4 regions of the Metabacillus sp. SLBN-84 genome follow, and region 3 is predicted to be linked to each of the others. Evidence: riboswitches for the same ligand, from Rfam matches in the RefSeq annotation. Region 3 holds a riboswitch; each other region holds the start of a gene.
What was found. Region 3 has a riboswitch for S-adenosylmethionine ahead of RKD52_RS16910 (bifunctional homocysteine S-methyltransferase/methylenetetrahydrofolate reductase). Riboswitches for the same ligand answer to the same signal wherever they lie in the genome.
Positions count from the first base shown of each region.

Region 1: linked by a shared signal. The riboswitch ahead of RKD52_RS16345 (methionine biosynthesis PLP-dependent protein) and the one ahead of RKD52_RS16910 (bifunctional homocysteine S-methyltransferase/methylenetetrahydrofolate reductase) in region 3 are both predicted to bind S-adenosylmethionine.
Region 2: linked by a shared signal. The riboswitch ahead of RKD52_RS03480 (methionine ABC transporter ATP-binding protein) and the one ahead of RKD52_RS16910 (bifunctional homocysteine S-methyltransferase/methylenetetrahydrofolate reductase) in region 3 are both predicted to bind S-adenosylmethionine.
Region 4: linked by a shared signal. The riboswitch ahead of RKD52_RS12755 (YezD family protein) and the one ahead of RKD52_RS16910 (bifunctional homocysteine S-methyltransferase/methylenetetrahydrofolate reductase) in region 3 are both predicted to bind S-adenosylmethionine.

Region 1 covers NZ_JBRJIP010000001.1:3,200,864-3,205,059, forward strand. The annotation lists gene metC (cystathionine beta-lyase) at 1-1,182, opposite strand, end outside; gene RKD52_RS16345 (methionine biosynthesis PLP-dependent protein) at 1,169-2,293, opposite strand; SAM riboswitch class I at 2,426-2,549, opposite strand; gene RKD52_RS16350 (carbohydrate ABC transporter permease) at 2,629-3,438, opposite strand; gene RKD52_RS16355 (carbohydrate ABC transporter permease) at 3,456-4,196, opposite strand, start outside.
Region 2 covers NZ_JBRJIP010000001.1:722,853-727,048, forward strand. The annotation lists gene RKD52_RS03465 (AAA family ATPase) at 1-476, opposite strand, end outside; gene RKD52_RS03470 (alpha/beta hydrolase) at 506-1,276, opposite strand; SAM riboswitch class I at 1,347-1,453, opposite strand; gene RKD52_RS03475 (DUF4395 domain-containing protein) at 1,602-2,024, shown strand; SAM riboswitch class I at 2,090-2,195, shown strand; SAM riboswitch class I at 2,279-2,383, shown strand; gene RKD52_RS03480 (methionine ABC transporter ATP-binding protein) at 2,471-3,502, shown strand; gene RKD52_RS03485 (methionine ABC transporter permease) at 3,492-4,142, shown strand; gene RKD52_RS03490 (MetQ/NlpA family ABC transporter substrate-binding protein) at 4,155-4,196, shown strand, end outside.
Region 3 covers NZ_JBRJIP010000001.1:3,305,170-3,309,365, reverse strand. The annotation lists gene RKD52_RS16910 (bifunctional homocysteine S-methyltransferase/methylenetetrahydrofolate reductase) at 1-1,718, opposite strand, end outside; SAM riboswitch class I at 1,804-1,904, opposite strand; gene RKD52_RS16905 (YajQ family cyclic di-GMP-binding protein) at 2,066-2,557, opposite strand; gene RKD52_RS16900 (CvfB family protein) at 2,657-3,514, shown strand; gene RKD52_RS16895 (nuclease-related domain-containing protein) at 3,723-4,196, shown strand, end outside.
Region 4 covers NZ_JBRJIP010000001.1:2,493,638-2,497,833, forward strand. The annotation lists gene RKD52_RS12745 (anion permease) at 1-925, opposite strand, end outside; gene RKD52_RS12750 (phosphoadenylyl-sulfate reductase) at 980-1,681, opposite strand; gene RKD52_RS12755 (YezD family protein) at 1,790-1,903, opposite strand; SAM riboswitch class I at 1,998-2,103, opposite strand; gene RKD52_RS12760 (hypothetical protein) at 2,399-2,659, shown strand; gene pyrE (orotate phosphoribosyltransferase) at 2,694-3,326, opposite strand; gene pyrF (orotidine-5'-phosphate decarboxylase) at 3,323-4,042, opposite strand; gene RKD52_RS12775 (dihydroorotate dehydrogenase) at 4,011-4,196, opposite strand, start outside.

The sequences.
Region 1 (4,196 bases), 100 kb from region 3:
TCTTAATTTATTCTCCACTGCACTCGCCGGCAGTTTTGCAAGTGCCTGGTCAAAATCTTTGATCAGATCATCCGCATTTTCCAGTCCGACGCTGATGCGGAGAAGTCCGTCCGTTATTCCGCGGCGCTCCCTTTCTTCTTTTGGCATCGCTGCGTGGGACATTCTGGCCGGATAGGACAGTATGGACTCGACCGCTCCAAGGCTTACCGCAAATACCGGCAGCTCAACATTTTTAACGAGCGTGCGGACGGCATCCTCGTTTGCCAGTGTGAAAGACAGGACAGCCCCGGGACCGTCTGCCTGATACCGCTGGATCGAGTGTCCCGGATGAAAGGTTAGTCCCGGGTAGTAGACGTTCCGGACCGCTTTATGACGGGATAAATAGTCTGCGAGTTTTCGTGCAGACTCACTGGACTGCTGCAGCCTTACGTTCAATGTTTTCATGCCGCGGAGAACGAGCCAGCAGTCCTGGACGCCGAGCACGGCCCCGAATGCGTTCTGCAGTTTCTGTACTCTCGCAGCAAGCTCCTCCCCTTTAACAACGGCAAGGCCTGCAAGGACATCGCTGTGTCCGGCAAGGAATTTGGTGGCGCTGTGAAGGACGATGTCCACACCGAGTTCAATCGGCCGCTGCAGGGCTGGAGTCAAAAACGTATTATCTAAAAACGTCAGGCATCCGTTTGCCTTTGCAAGCTTTGTAATTCCGCGGATATCCGTAATTTTCAACAAAGGATTGGACGGTGTTTCAACGTAAATGACTTTCGTGTTGGGCCGGATATGCGAGGCCACTTCATGGAGATCCGTCATATCAACAAAGCTGTATTCAATGCCGAATCTGCTGAGAACGTCTGTGATAATCCGGTACGTTCCCCCGTACACATCCTCTGTAATCAGGACGTGGTCGCCTTTTGACAGGAGCAGAAAACAGGTGGAGATTGCTGCCATCCCGGATGCAAAAGCAAAGCCTCTCGTTCCGCCTTCAAGTTCGGTGATGGCCTGCTCGAGTGTTTCCCGGGTCGGATTGCCTGAACGCCCGTAGTCGAATTTACCGTAATCGTCAAAATCAAACTGATGAAACGTTGATGAATGATGGATGGGAACGCTGACCGCCCCTGTGTCTTTCTGCGCCTTATGACTGTTGTGAAGCAGTTTCGTCTCAAATGTCCACTTACCGCTGCTCAACTTTATCTGCCTCCTTCATAAGTTCAAATGCCTGAACCAGATCCCGCTCCAGATCACCTGCGTGTTCAATTCCGACTGAAAAGCGCAGGAGGCGGTTGCATACGCCGTTTGCTGCTCTGATCTCTTCAGGAATATCCATATGTGTCTGTGTGGCCGGATATGTGATAAAGCTCTCCACGCCTCCGAGGCTCTCTGCGAATGTTATTGTCTTCAGAGCTTTTAAAAACGGGTTGACCCACTCTTCCTTTTGCAGCCTGAACGAAAGCATTCCGCCTTTACCCGGATACAAAACATCTGTTACTTCGGATTGGCTCTCCAAAAATGCCGCAAGCTGTCCTGCATTTTTTTCATGCTGATTCATCCTTAAAGCAAGTGTCTTCATCCCGCGGATCAAAAGCCATGAATCAAACGGGGAGAGCACTCCGCCTATTGCATTATGATGCTGTGCGAGCTCTTCGCACAGCTCTTTGCCTTTTGCGACGACAAGGCCTGCAAGTACATCGTTATGTCCGCCCAAATATTTGGTTGCACTGTGAATGACAATATCGGCTCCGTCTAAAATCGGCTTCTGCAGAATCGGCGTGTAGAACGTATTATCAACTATCAGCAGCAAATTGTGTTCCCGTGCAATTTCGGCTATATCGCTGACCTCTGTTTCCTGCATCAAAGGATTTGTCGGAGTCTCCAGAAAAATCGCCTTTGTGCGGTCATTGATCAGCTGCTTTGTACAGTCCCCGTCTTTAAAATCCGCATAATGGAAAACAAGGCCGTATTTGCGCCATTCACGCTCAAACAAGCGGTATGTTCCGCCGTACAAATCGGAGGAGACGATCAGTTCATCCCCGCTTTTAAACAGGGCCATCAGCGTCTGAATGGCCGCCATTCCAGAACTGAACGCATACCCCTGATCGCCGTGCTCAAGATCTGCAATTGCTTTTTCTAAAATCGTTCTCGTCGGATTCCCCGTCCTGATGTAATCAAACCCTGTTGATTCCCCGATTCCATTATGTCTGTAGGCTGTTGAAAAGTAGACGGGGGGGTTTACCGTTCCCGTTATGTTTTCACTGCGATTCCCGATTTGCGCCAAAGTTGTTTCAATGCGTTCCGACATGTTTAAACACCATCCTGTTTGTCATTTCTTCTTTTTACACGCCCTGGACCGGGCTGTCTTGTATACATTGGAAAAATAAAAAGCGCCTTCCTCATATAAGAAGAAGACGCTTGGTTCTGCGAAACTGGCTTCCTCTTATCTCCCAAGCATACAAGCTTGCTGGAATTAGCACCTTGGTTCGAACAGGCATCCGCCTGATCTTTTCCGGTTGCTGAGGTTTCACAGGGCCAGAACCCTCCACCTCTCTGGATAAGAATAAATAGTATGAATTTTTTAAATGTTTTTATTACCTTACCTCACTTTTTTCATAAATGCAAGAGGTTTAGGCAAAAAACTCAGCCCTTCACTGAGCCTGCTGTCATTCCCGCAATGAAATATTTCTGAAGGAAGATGTAGGCGATAATCAGCGGAGCAGATGCGATCATCACACCTGTGAACAGCATCGGATAGTTTGTCATGTACTCCCCCTGGAATTCAAGGAGAGCAAGCGGCAAGGTCTTATATTCATCTTTCGTGATGAAAAGCAAGGGATAAAGCAGGTCGTTCCAGTGCATCACGAACAGAAAAATGGCTGTAGCCGACAGCGATGGAAGCGAGAGCGGCAAGGCAATTTTGCGGTACATCAGCCAGTTCCCGGCGCCGTCAATGGATCCTGCTTCAAATAACGATTTCGGCAGAGTTTTCATGAATCCGGTGAGGATAAAAACAGCAACGGGCAAGGTAGCCGCAATGTTGACGATCATCAGCCCCACAAGACTGTTCGTCAGCTTCAGCTGAAAAATCAGCTGATAGAGCGGAATCATGTTCACCTGCGCAGGAATCATCATGCCAAGTGTAAAGAAACCGAACACAGCAGCGCTGAATACACCGCCGATTCGCGTGATGGCATAGGCGATCAGGCTTGCAAAAAACAGCGTCAGAAAGACGGATACAAGCGTGACAATCGAGCTGTTTTGAAAATAAAGGCCCATCGACTGCTCTTGAAAAATAGATATGTAATTTGACACCGAAAACCGTTCAGGCAGTCCTAGCACATTTTCATACATTTCAGCAATCGTTTTAAACGTTGTTAAAAAGATGGCGAAAATCGGAATGATGATAATGGCTGCATAGATCAATATGAGTCCGTACTTTGTTCCTTTCAACGTTCGTCACCCTTTCCTCAGTAGTCGACCCTGTTTGCGCGCAATGCTTTAAACTGCACAAACGTAATCAGGGCAATAACGGCCATAAAAATAACTGATTCTGCTGATGCATAGCCGAATTTAAAGCTTCTGAATGCGGTTGTGTAGATCAGGGTTGCGATAATCTCCGTTGAATAGTTCGGACCACCCCGAGTCATGGCAAAGATCAGATCGAACGCCTTAAAGGACTGGATCGTTGTGTAGGCCACAACGATGGTTGCTGCGGGAGCTACAAGCGGCCATGTGACTTTTTTGAACGTCTGCCATCTGCTTGCCCCTTCTATTTTTGCCACCTCGTAAAGATCGGCAGGAATACTCTGAAGACCGGCAACAAAAATGATAATCATCTGTCCTGTATGAAACCATACTTGCACGACAGCAATTGAAAAGATGGCGATTTTCTCATCACCTAGCCAGTTCTGTGCCAGGAAATCAAGCTGCAGCCCTGTAAGAATGGTTTTAAGGAGCCCAAGGTTTGGATCGTAAATAAACGACCAGATAAAGGCGACTGAAACAGAGGATAGAATCGTAGGAAAAAAGAACAGCGCCCTGAAAAAAACATTGGTCCTTGTGTTTTTAATCAGGAACAGGGCAAATACAAGGGAAAACAGCGTTTGAAAGACAACGACAAACAGCATGAATTTCACGTTGTTTCCAAGTGCTTTTGCAAAAATAGAATCATTTGTCGCCAGATTGATATAATTGGTCACTCCGACGAA
Region 2 (4,196 bases), 2.6 Mb from region 3:
TCATCAAGCAAATAAATGGCTTTGCTGCCGAAGCGGTTTAGGAACAGGGACAAGAACGACTCACCGTGAGACTGTTCGTGAAGCGATTTTCCTCCGTATGCACCGAAGACATCTCCTGATAGAGGATCTTCACTGAGCTCTTCAAGATGGGAGGCAAACTGGAAAAAAGATTCTGCTCTGAGAAAGAAACCATTTTTCACTTTGGGCATCCATCCGAGCCGTATGTAATCGCCAAGGTCTGACTCCGAGCTTCTCGGCTTGTATAGATGGTGGCTTCCGCCTGCAGTGTTAAAGCCGCACTGATAGGCAACGGCCTCCATCAGGGTCGATTTTCCCGAGCCGTTTTCACCGACGAAAAAAGTAACAGGGCTTGTCAGCCTCAGCTCATCCATACAGGCAATGGCCGGAATGGAAAAGGGATATGTTTTAAAAGAGGGGATATTCTCTTTCAGCAGTTTGATTGATTTTAAGAACATGTTCATCACCTGTCTACAGTTTAGCAGATTCAGACAGACAATTTATACTCCCTGGAGCAGCAAAGTTCAATATAGCCGGCTGTTTTTTCTGCAATGATATCTTTGTCAAAATCCATTGAGGCCACATGATAGGAATTCGTGAGGCTGACCATCTGTTTAAAAGGAGATGAGATGGCATGGAAAAGAACATCTGAGCTTGAGGCCGGAACAACATGGTCTTCTTCTGATTTGAAAATCAGGGCCGGACAGGTTACTTCAGAAAGCACGGGTTTCGTTGTATTGATGAGCGTCAGCAGGTTGTGGACGGCTTTAATCGGAACGGCTTCATACGTAATTTCTTCAATATCGTCCGCTTTGATATCCGGTCTTCCTTCTGGAATGAAACGGGGTTCGATTTCGTGCTGAAAAACCTCATAGCCTGGAACACTGAGTGCTGCATTGATGGTGATAAGGCCGTCAATTTCCTGGTGCCTGCAGGCAAGGTGAGCCGCTAATATTCCGCCCATGGACTGCCCGGCAACAAAGATCCTGCGACACACTTTTCTAAGCTTTTTATAGGCTTCTTCGATATTTTGAATCCAGTCTGTAAAGCAGCAGTCTTCAAAATCGAGGGGAGTAGTTCCGTGGCCTTTCAGGCGCGGGGCATAAACGGTATAGCCCTTTGCGGCCAAAAGTTTTCCAAGCTCGCCTACACTCTGAGGCGTACCGGCAAATCCGTGGCACAGAAGAATGCCGATCTCATTTCCTTTATGAAAAAAGCTTTCAGCTCCTGCAAGGACAGGCACATGTTTCGTCGTCATCATCATTTCCTCCCAATCAATTTTGAACTAAAAAACCCTCTCCTGCTTACAGCTGACAAGAGAGGGTTTGTCTTTATCGGCCAAAGCATCGTGCTTTGCTGGTTGGAGCACCTTTCCGGCGTGCGGCGGCTGCTGTGAAGTCATGGAGCCAGATCTCTCGTTCACTCTTGATAGTTTATATTTAATTCTTATTGGTTTAGTTGGTTTTAATGATCTTATCATGCTGGAGAGATAGCTGTCAATCACTTCCTTAAGCAATCCTCTTCACAAAGTTGCCTGCCTGGAGTAAAATACTTATATTCCAATCAGACAGGTGGGTTTTAGTGTGAAAACCATTCCAAAACCTCTAGTGTTAGTCAATCAATGGGTGATCGTTCTATCCGCTGCAGCGTTCTGGATCAGCGGCATGGGCGCTTTTTTACTGGTGCCTCTTACGGCCGGAATTATGGGACTGCTGTTTAAAGTAAACCCGATTATGAAAGCTGCAGGCATCTTTTTGAAAAAAGAGCCTTCAGCCTATATACAAGAAGATTTTGATCAGCAGCAGTTTAATCAGGTGATAGCAGTGATCTGCCTGAGCCTTGGGTTTGCCGGACACATGCTTGACTGGACGGTGCTTGCCTATGCGGCGACTATTATGGTTGCCATTGCTGCATTTGTTGCGATTCTCGGTTTTTGCATCGGCTGCTTTATCCGTTTTCAGTGGCAGCAGTTTAAATTCCGCAGACTTTCTAAGCAGTCCAACTGATTTTTTAAAAAAGTGTTGACTTTTAGAAAATACGAGAGTAAAGTAAGACACATCGAAAATATAGCTTCTTATCACGAGAGGTGGAGGGATATGGCCCTTTGAAACCTCGGCAGCGGACTCATTATGAGAACTGTGCCAACTCCAGCAGGCGTGAAGCCTGAGAGATGAGAAGAGCGAACGGTCTTTTTTTGCAGATCCAGCCTCTTCCTGTCTTTCAGGGAGAGGTTTTTATTTTTCAAAACTAAATCATGATTTTCTTATCCAGAGAAGCGGAGGGACTGGCCCCATGATGCTTCGGCAGCGGACTTTTGAAAAAGTACTGTGCCAATTCCAGCAGGCGATTGCCTGGGAGATGAGAAGAGAACCGGTGATTCGTTATGCCATGCCCTCTTCTTGTCGGATAGAAGAGGGTTTTTTTAATGCAAAATAAATGGGAGGTTACATAGATGATTGAATTTAAAGGCGTCACAAAGGTATACGAAAGCGGCGGCAATGAAGTGAAAGCCCTTGACGGCATTGATCTAGAGGTGAAAAAAGGGGAAATTTGCGGAGTTATCGGATTCAGCGGAGCGGGCAAAAGCACGCTGATCCGCACGGTAAACCTGCTCGAGCGTCCAACAGCAGGACAGATCATTGTTGATGGACTTGACTTGACGGCTCTCTCCAAAAAGGATGTGCGAGGAGTCAAACGGAAAATTGGCATGGTGTTTCAGCATTTCAATCTGCTGAATTCAAAAACGGTCTATGCAAATGTGGCGATGCCGCTGCTTCTCTCAAAGGCCTCGCCGAAAGTCATTAAGGAGCGGGTTGCTGAGCTGCTCTCGTTTGTAGGACTTGAGGACAAAGCGAATCAGTACCCTGATCAGTTATCAGGCGGCCAGAAACAGCGTGTCGGAATTGCAAGAGCACTTGCTACCCAGCCATCCATTCTATTGTGCGATGAAGCTACCTCAGCGCTTGATCCTCAGACAACAGCTTCGATTCTGAAGCTTTTGAAAAAAATCAACGATGAATACAACATTACGATTCTCATGATCACGCATGAAATGTCAGTTATCAGAGAGGTTTGCGATACAGTGGCCGTGATTGAAGGCGGGAAAATCATCGAATCAGGCTCTGTGTTTGAGGTTTTCTCAAATCCGAAAACAAAGACCGCTTCAAACTTTGTCAGCTCTGTTCTGAATGATTCTATTCCCGAATCGGTCCTGAAGCTTGTTCAGGAGGAAAACAGCCAGGCACAGATTTTCAAAATTAACTTTGTCGGCAAATCCTCAGGACAGCCGCTCCTTTCGCAGATTGCGAAACGATTTGACCTCCATATCAACGTCCTGTTCGGCAACATTACGGAGCTTCAGGGAATTCCGTTTGGACACTTAATCGTTGAACTTCAGGGGACAGAAAGTGAAATAAAAAGAGCGCTTCTGGTGATGAACCAGGAGAACGTATCAGTGAAAGAGGTGAATGCACATGCTAGTTGATTCTCAGCAAATAATTGATGCTTTAGTCGAAACACTCGCAATGACAGGTTTTTCCCTGCTTTTCTCCACGTTGATCGGCCTTCCGCTCGGCGTGCTGCTGGTCATTACCCGAAAGGGGCATCTATGGGAAAATGCCATTATTTTTAACATCCTGAACGGGATTGTGAATCTCTTCCGGTCAGTGCCGTTCATCATTTTGATGGTGGCGATTGTTCCGCTGACGAGACTGATTGTCGGAACGTCGATCGGAACAGCTGCAGCTGTTGTGCCGCTTGTCTTTTACGCAGGTCCTTATATTGCCAGATTAATAGAGAACTCGCTGCTTGAAGTTGACCCGGGAGTCATTGAAGCGGCAGAAGCAATGGGGGCAACGCCAAGCCAGATTATCTTTAAATTTATTGTTCCGGAAGCATTAAGCTCGCTTGTATTAAGTCTTACGATTGCGACAGTCGGACTTGTCGGCGCATCTGCGATGGCAGGGGCTGTCGGCGGAGGCGGGCTTGGAGATCTCGCCATTACATACGGCTACCAGCGCTTTGACACGGTTGTCATGATCATAACAGTGGCCATTCTTGTTGTCCTTGTTCAAGGACTGCAGACTTCAGGAAACATTTTATCGAAAAAAATCAGAAGACGATAGGAGAGAACAATGATGAAAAAATGGATCATTTTAACGCTCATTGCAGCACTTGCT
Region 3 (4,196 bases):
ATCAGGTTTTTGGCAATGGCCAGACCCTCCTGATACGATTTTTCCTTGTCATCTCCGGCATTGGCCATTTTTTCGCGGATGCTGTCAGACAGGGTAATGCCCGGAATCTCATTATGAATAAATTCGGCATTCCGGCTGCTGGTGAGCGGCATAATGCCGATATAAACCGGTACGGTTAAGTGTTTTGTTTCTTCATAGACATCAAGCAGCTGTTTTTCGGAATAGATCGGCTGGGAGATAAAATAATCAGCGCCGCACGCTATTTTTTTCTCCAGCCTTTTAACGGCTTTATCAAGGTACTTCACATTCGGGTTAAAGGCGGCGGCAACTGAGAAGTTCGTTTTTTCGCCAAGCGGTTTTCCTGAGTAAGAAAGCCCGTCATTAAATTGCTTAATCAGACTGATCAAGTCAAAGGAAGAAAGGTCATAAACAGAAGTTGCCCCCGGGAAATCCCCGATTTTGGACGGATCTCCTGTTATGGCTAAAACATCTGTTAAGCCGAGAGTATGGAGACCCATTAAATGTGACTGCAGGCCAATTAAATTCCGGTCACGGCACGTAATATGGATCAGCGAGCGGAGTCCATGGGTCTGCTGGACAATGGATCCCATCGCGCCATTGCTGATTCTTGGGGAAGCAAGAGAGTTATCCGCAAGAGTTAAGGCATCGATTCCAGCCTCCTGAAGGGCCTTTGCTCCTTTTAAAAATTTTTCAATACCGAGCTTTTTCGGCGGGTCAAGCTCGACAATAATGGATCGTTTTTCTTTTACGATATCCTGCAGCGGAGGATACTTTCTCTCGGCAGCTGAGGCAATGGAGATTTCTTCTTTCCTAGCTTTCACCTTCTTTTCTGTCACTGGAGGCAGTCCTTTAAGTGCAGAAGCCATCGCCCTGATATGATCAGGAGTCGTTCCGCAGCAGCCGCCTATTAATCTCGCACCCTGATTTCTAAAAGCAAGTGCGCTTTCAGCGAAGTATTTTTCACCGGATCCGTAAACAAGTCTGCCTTCCTCAATGGTCGGGAGGCTGCTGTTCGGATAAACAGACAGGAAGGCCTTTTCGGGAAGAGGAACTTCTTCCAGAGATGAGAGCATATGATATGGCCCAAGCCTGCAGTTCAGCCCGACAACATTCGCCCCGAGCTCCTCAAGCTGGGACAGGCCGTCAGAAAGAGGAGTACCGTCCTGAAGAACGCCGATTTCATGAAGGGAAATGTTCGTTATAATCGGCAAGTCTGTTTCTTTTCTTGCAATCTCAAGAACCGTCTTCATTTCTTCAAGATCATAATACGTTTCAAGCAGGAGGCCGTCCGGCTCTTCGTTCAGCAGAAGATAAAGCTGCTCCCTGAAATTTCGCCGCAGGTCCTCAAGCGAATAAGAGCCCTTTTTAAAAGCACGGACCCCGCCGATTGTTCCGAGGACATAGGCTGAGGTGCCTTCCGCAGCTTGCTTTGCAATCTGCACAGCCTTGCGGTTAATGGCGCGCACCTCATCTTCAAGCCCGTATCTCGACAGCTTGATATAATTGGCCCCGTACGTATTTGTCTGAATGACATCAGCTCCGGCATCAAGATACGCCTTATGAACATTCAGAATGTCATCGGGTTTTGACAGGTTCAGTTCTTCAAAACACCGGTCCACACCGTGGGAATAAAGCAGGGTGCCCATTGCTCCGTCCCCGATCAGAATTTTTGTCTGCAAGTCTGTTAAAAGTGCCAAAGCTATAAACCTCCTAAAATACAGCTGATAATGGGAAAAAGAAAAAAGCCTTCCAAGAAGAAGACTTTTGAGTATGCATGACTTCTTCTTATCGTCCGATGGATGCATCGCTGGAATTAGCACCTTGGTTTACGCCAGGTTGCTGAAGCTTCGACGGGCCAGTCCCTCAGCTTCTCTAGATAAGAATCAAAAATATGAAATTGGCTAAATGATATTATATCTAATTTACATGTTTTTTTCAGGAGATTCAAGTGCGAAAAGTAAAAGTTTTCTGAATTGATGAGGAATTCTTGCCACAGTCCGGATAAAAAAAGACCCAGCAGGAAAAACCTGCTGAGTCCACGCGTTTATCTGAAATTAATGAACTGAACATCGATCGGCAGATCCGCTCCGCGGACAGCTGCAATCACCTGCTGCAGGTCGTCCTTGCTTTTGCCGGTTACGCGGACCTGATCATCCTGAACCTGCGTTTTCACTTTAAGCCCTGCATTTTTTATGATCGCGTTAATCTTTTTCGCATTGTCCTTATCAATACCCTGGACAAGCTTTGCACGCTGGCGGATGGTGCCGCCTGATGCGCCTTCAATTTTTCCGTAATCAATATTGCGCGTTGCCACATTGCGCTTGATCAGTTTTGAAATGAACACATCCTTCAGCTGATCCATTTTGAACTCATCATCAGAAACTAAAACAAGCTCCTCTTTTTCAAGCGTGATGCTGCTTTTGCTTCCTTTAAAATCATAGCGTGTGCCGATTTCTTTCATCGTCATCGTGATGGCATTTGTTACCTCAGGCATATCCACCTTCGACACAATATCAAACGAACTGTCCTTGGCCATAAGAATCCTCCCAAAAGTTTGTATTATCTTTAGATTATAGTAGAATGTACATGATATAACAACTAACGGCAGTTCAGCTGCAAAGGAAGGAACGAACACATGAATCCCGGAACGTTTATGACGCTTAAAATAGATGAAAAAGTAGATTACGGATATTATTTAGCAGATGGAGAAAGCCGAGTACTGCTTCACAAAACGGAAATCACTGAACCAATTGAAGAATTGGATGAGGTTGAGGTGTACCTGATTGTGGACCATGAAGACCGTCTCGCTGCAACAATGAAAAAGCCGACGATATCAGAAGACCGGTTCGGATGGGTAGAAGTAGTCAGTGTCAGGGAAGACATGGGGGCATTCGTCGACATTGGCCTTTCAAAAGATGCACTTGTCGACAACGATATTCTTCCGGCCTATGTAAGTGTATGGCCAAAAGAAGGCGACAAGCTCTACTGTTCCCTGAAAGTGACGAAAAACGGAAGATTTTTCACAAAACTTGCAACGGAAGATGTCATGCAGGAAAACATCGTCCCGGCTGCAGGAGTCCGGAACAATCAGACTGTTACTGGCAGAGTCTACCGAATCATTATTGCCGGTTCTTTCATCATAACTGAAGAAGGCTACAAAGGATTCATCCACTCCTCCCAGCGCAAAAGAGAGCCGCGTCTTGGCGAACTTGTAACAGGACGAGTTGTTGATGTGAAGGAAGACGGCACCCTTAACGTTTCTCTCCTTCCATTCAAACATGAGGCATTGGATGAGGATGCACAAGTGATCTGTGATTACATGGAAGAAAGAGGAGGAGCCATGCCCTTCTTTGACAAGAGCGATCCCGATGACATCAAAGAACGCTTCAACATGAGCAAAGGGGCATTCAAGCGTGCGCTCGGCTCACTTATGAAAGCAGGAAAGGTCTATCAGGAAGACGGCTGGACTTATTTTAAAAAAGAACAACAGTAAGCGCCTATGCGTTTGCTGTTTTTTTATGGGGAAAATTTGATTTTGGGTTTTTGCCGGTGGGAATAGTATTGTTTTATGATGGATGTGTAAAGAAGGAAGGGCAGGTGGTGATTGATCCGAAATTAAGGAAGGGGAATTGATTTATGGAACTGAAAAAATGAATGAGGAATTGATGGATCTGATAAAAACGAAAGGGGATGTTTATTAGTTGAAGGACTTAAAGGAAAACCGGGAATTGCTTGTTTACCGGAGCTTGAACGCCAGAAGTATGCTGGATGAGGAAGCTCTTAATCAATTGCGGAATCTCGAAAAAGGCTTTGAAGGAGAAAAGTATTTTGAGCAGTGGCTTATTGAGAAAGGAGGGGATGGCATAGTATTAAGCGATCTGCTTTTTGAAATCAGCGGATCATTCGTACAAATTGATTCCCTGTTTATCAAACCTGATAAAATGTACGTATTCAATGTAAAGAACTCTGAAGGTGATTACTTCGCAGAAGAAGAAAGATGGTCGACCCCGGCCAAAAAAGAAATGAAAAACCCCCTGCTTCAGCTCAAAAGAAGTGAAGCCTTGCTCACTCGGCTCCTCCAGGATCAAAGCATCAAGTTTCCCCTCGAACCATTTGTCGTCTTTGTAAACCACCGCTTTCACCTCTACAATGCTCCAATGGACCAACCCATCATT
Region 4 (4,196 bases), 810 kb from region 3:
GAACGATAAGGGAATACATATCCTTTTCTAAAAACAGTTTGACAAGCATATACGATATGGCAAGTGAAAACAGCGGTGAAACAATCCAGATCCGGATGATTTTCTTCACGATATGCTTTTGAAGGATCTCGCTCCCGCTTTTCGCCATTCCAAGTCCGATAATAGCTGATGAAGTTACCTGCGTCAGAGGGACGGGAAGTCCGAAAATGGAACTGACAATCACAAGTCCCGCACCTGTTCCGGATATCAGAATCCCTTCAGGTTTTGAATATCGGGTAATTTTCTTGCCGTTTGTTTCGAGCACTTTTTTGCCGAGAAAGATCGCTCCAAGAGCAACAAACGCCCCTCCGATCAGCGTTCCGTCCGATACAGAAATCATGCCTGCCCCGACAAGCGGCCCTACTGCGTTTGCCACATTGTTCATTCCAGCAGAGAAGGCCTCGAAAAATCCGGCCAGAATCAGGATGACAGTAAGGAGCGGACGGTCTTTAAAGAACGGCTTATGCTGCACTTTATAAAGTCCTTTTCCGAACAGCCAGGCAATTCCGAAAGCTGCAACGGGGACAATCACCCAGAACATCATAATGACTAAAAGTGATTTGATAAATAGGATTTGGTAGGCAATACCCACTCCCACAACGGCTCCAACCGTCACCTCGCTTGTCGACAGCGGGATGCCAAGAAGGTTTGCAAGAAACAGAGAACTTGTTGCAGACAAAACAATAATCAGCACAATTTTCACATTAATGATATCCTGCGGAATAATTCCTGCACTTATGGTCTTAACAACCTCTCCCCCGCCAAGATACGCTCCAGCAAAAACACCGATGGCACATATTAAAAGGGCATGCCGGGCTTTAGGAACTGCGCCGGAGCCGTAAGCTACTCCCATGGAAGCGGCGGCTCCGCTCGCTCCAATGTTCATGGCGAAAAAGAGACTGATGGCAAGCGCACCCAGTTCAAGCACGGCAATCCCCCCTTATCCATGCAGGCCGCATTCTGTTTTGCCCTGGCCGCTCCATCTGCCCGAACGCAGATCGTCTGCACTGAACGCAGGCGCTGTACAGTGGAAACAGCCGATGCTCGGGTATCCCTGATCATGGAGAGGATTATACGGGAGGTCATTTTTATGAACATAGCGCCAGACATCTTTCCACGTCCAGTGAATGAGTGGACAGACTTTTACCGACTGAAACTTGTCGTCTTTATTGATAAACTGCACATGTTTCCTGGTTTCAGACTGCTCTCTCCGAAGCCCCGAAATCCACGCTTCTGACTGAGAGAGTGTTTCATTCAGCGGCTGAAGCTTTCTGATTGCACAGCATTGATTCGGATTCGTCTCCCAAAGCTTATCTCCATGCTGTTCAGCTTGCTCTGCTAGAGTAAGTGCAGGTTTTTTCATCGTAATTCGGAGCTTGGGATATTTTTCTTTTACACGTTCAATCGTTTCGTAGGTTTCCTTGAAATGAACATCTGTATCAAGAAAAACAATCGCGGCATCCGGTTTTACTTTTGAAATCAGGTCAATGAGAACGATGCCCTCAATGCCAAAGCTGCAGGCATAGACAATCTCATCCCCGTAATGCCCGTAAGCCCAGTTCAGCACATTCAATGCGCCGCTGTACCCGTCGTCTGTTTCAAAATTCTGCTCATGCTCCTGCCATGTTTTATACGTAAGCATGCTGATCTTCTCCTCACCTTGGGTCCTGATTATGCAATCGGTTTTTCAACCCGATCACAGGATCCCGCATTTCGTTAAAATGCCTCCGTTTTATCCAGTCAGCATCTCTTATTTCATTCTGATTTTTTCATTTTTTTCAAGCTGGATCACTTTTCCGTCCTGAACGATAAGTGTTACAGAACCGTAGTTCATTGTGCCGAGCAATTCCTTAAGCCTGTCAATAACAGCATCAAGATGTTGATCCTTCCCCACAGTGGTCCCCCGTTTCTTTCCCATTAAAAAAAGCCTTCCGGTTTGAAAGACTGTTCAGGCATCAACCTTATCTTCCAAAATGGGTTTCATTTTGCTGGATGTAGCACCTTGCATACATGCAGGTTGCCGGGCTTCACAGGGCCAGTTCCCTCCGCCTCTCTGGATAAGTTTATTATATTTTTCTAAATTTTATCACAATTGAGGTTTCTGTCAACCTTAGTTTTTCGATCGGAATTAAATAAATGCGGAAGCGCACGGTTAGCTCCGGCAGCCAGATAAGAAATCACCCGAAAAGTCCGGTCTTGACTTTTTGGGGGATTTTGTTCTGGCAGAGGTGTTGGGCGCTGAAGCTGGACACAATTGCAGCTTAAAATATTATTCTTAACATGATAAAAAAGTGCTAGATTTACAGGGCCGGAATAAGGTGTAGTAAAGTTCGTCCGGGAGGTGAGAATTATTTTTATATTGTTAAGTGCAGCTGCCGTTTTTTATGCTTTAGGCGGATTTTCATTAGCTTATGCGGCAATGGAGATTGATGACCCAGCCATTTTTGAAAAAATGAAAGCGGAACGCGGAGTGATGAAGGGCTTCGGGATGATCGGTTTTGCGGGATTTAAACTCAGCGGGAAACTGCTACCTGCACCATGGCAAAAAAATGGATTCAGAATTGGCTTTTTGCTGATCAGCATACTGTGCTTTTCCGGAAGCATGCTGATATGGAAATAAAAAAGGCATCAGCTGCTCCTGATGCCTTTGTCATTTATACGTTCAGCCATTCTTCTGACGATGGATTTTCACGCCATTTCTTCAGCTTGGCTAAGTCTTCTTTTTGAATGGAGCCTTTTTTCAGAGCTGTTTCAATCAGGGAAGAATAGTCCGTCAGTGATACGGAATGAATTCCTTCTTCCTCAAGCATCTCTGTCCCTTTTTGAAGTTCGTATGTGAAAATGGAGACAACGCCGATGACTTCACAGCCAGCTTCTCTAAGCGCTCTGACGGCTGTAATCACGCTTCCCCCGGTTGAAATCAAATCCTCCACTACAACCACTTTCTGGCCTTCGCGGACCTTCCCTTCAATCTGATTGCCCTTTCCGTGCCCTTTCGGCTTGCTTCTTACATAAGACATCGGCAAATTCAACAGGTCGCTTACCCAAGCAGCATGAGGAATTCCTGCAGTAGCCGTGCCTGCAATCATTTCAGCTTGAGGGTAATGCTCTCTGATCAGAGCGGACAGACCTTCTGCAATGTTTTTTCTTACCTCCGGATAAGAGAGCGTCAGGCGGTTATCACAGTAGATCGGTGATTTGAGCCCGCTTGACCATGTAAACGGATCATTAGGGCTAAGGAATACAGCTTCGATTGTCAGCAGTTGTTCGGCAATTTGATGGTTCATACAGGCAGTCCCTCCCAGGCGTTTTTCATTTGAGTATAGGCTGAAAGCGGATCCGGTGCTTTGGTGATGCTCCGTCCTGCCACAATGGCAGTTGAGCCGAGCTCTCTCGCTTTTTCAGGAGTTGCCACCCTGACCTGGTCATTTACTGCATCACCGCTCATGCGTATGCCGGGTGTTACGGTCATAAACGAGCGGGGAAGCTCGCTGTAGATGCGGGGCACCTCCAGAGAAGAGCACACAATACCGTCAAGGCCGCTTTTTGCAGCAAGCTTAGCGTAGCTTAATACGGTGTCATCAAGGCTAGTGCTGATCAACAATTCGTTTTTCAGCATCTCTGCCGACGTGCTTGTCAGCTGAGTGACAGCAATGCAGGCGGGACGCTTGGAGCCTGCAGGTGTTCCGGCCTCTAGACCTTCCATTGCCGCTTCCATCATGGCACTGCCGCCGGCCGCATGCACATTGACGAGATTGACTCCGAGTCCGGCAAGACCCCTCATCGCTTTTTTCACGGTTTCGGGAATATCATGGAGCTTAAGATCAAGGAAAATCTCATGGCCGCCTGATTTCAGCTGATCAATCACCGCAGGACCTTCTCTGTAAAACAGTTCCATTCCCACTTTTACATACAGCTTCTGTCCGGACATTTTTCCCAGGAATTCTCCTATTTCAGCAGCATCCTTAAAATCAAGCGCGATAATCAGCGGTCTCACGTTCATGCTTATAGCTCCTTCCGATGCAATCAGTTATGTGGTCAAACCCGTATTTTCTAAGTACATGAGGCAGTTCTTCAATGATTTCTGGGCAGACAAACGGATTCACAAAGTTCGCTGTTCCTACTGCTACGGCGCTTGCTCCCGCGTACATGAATTC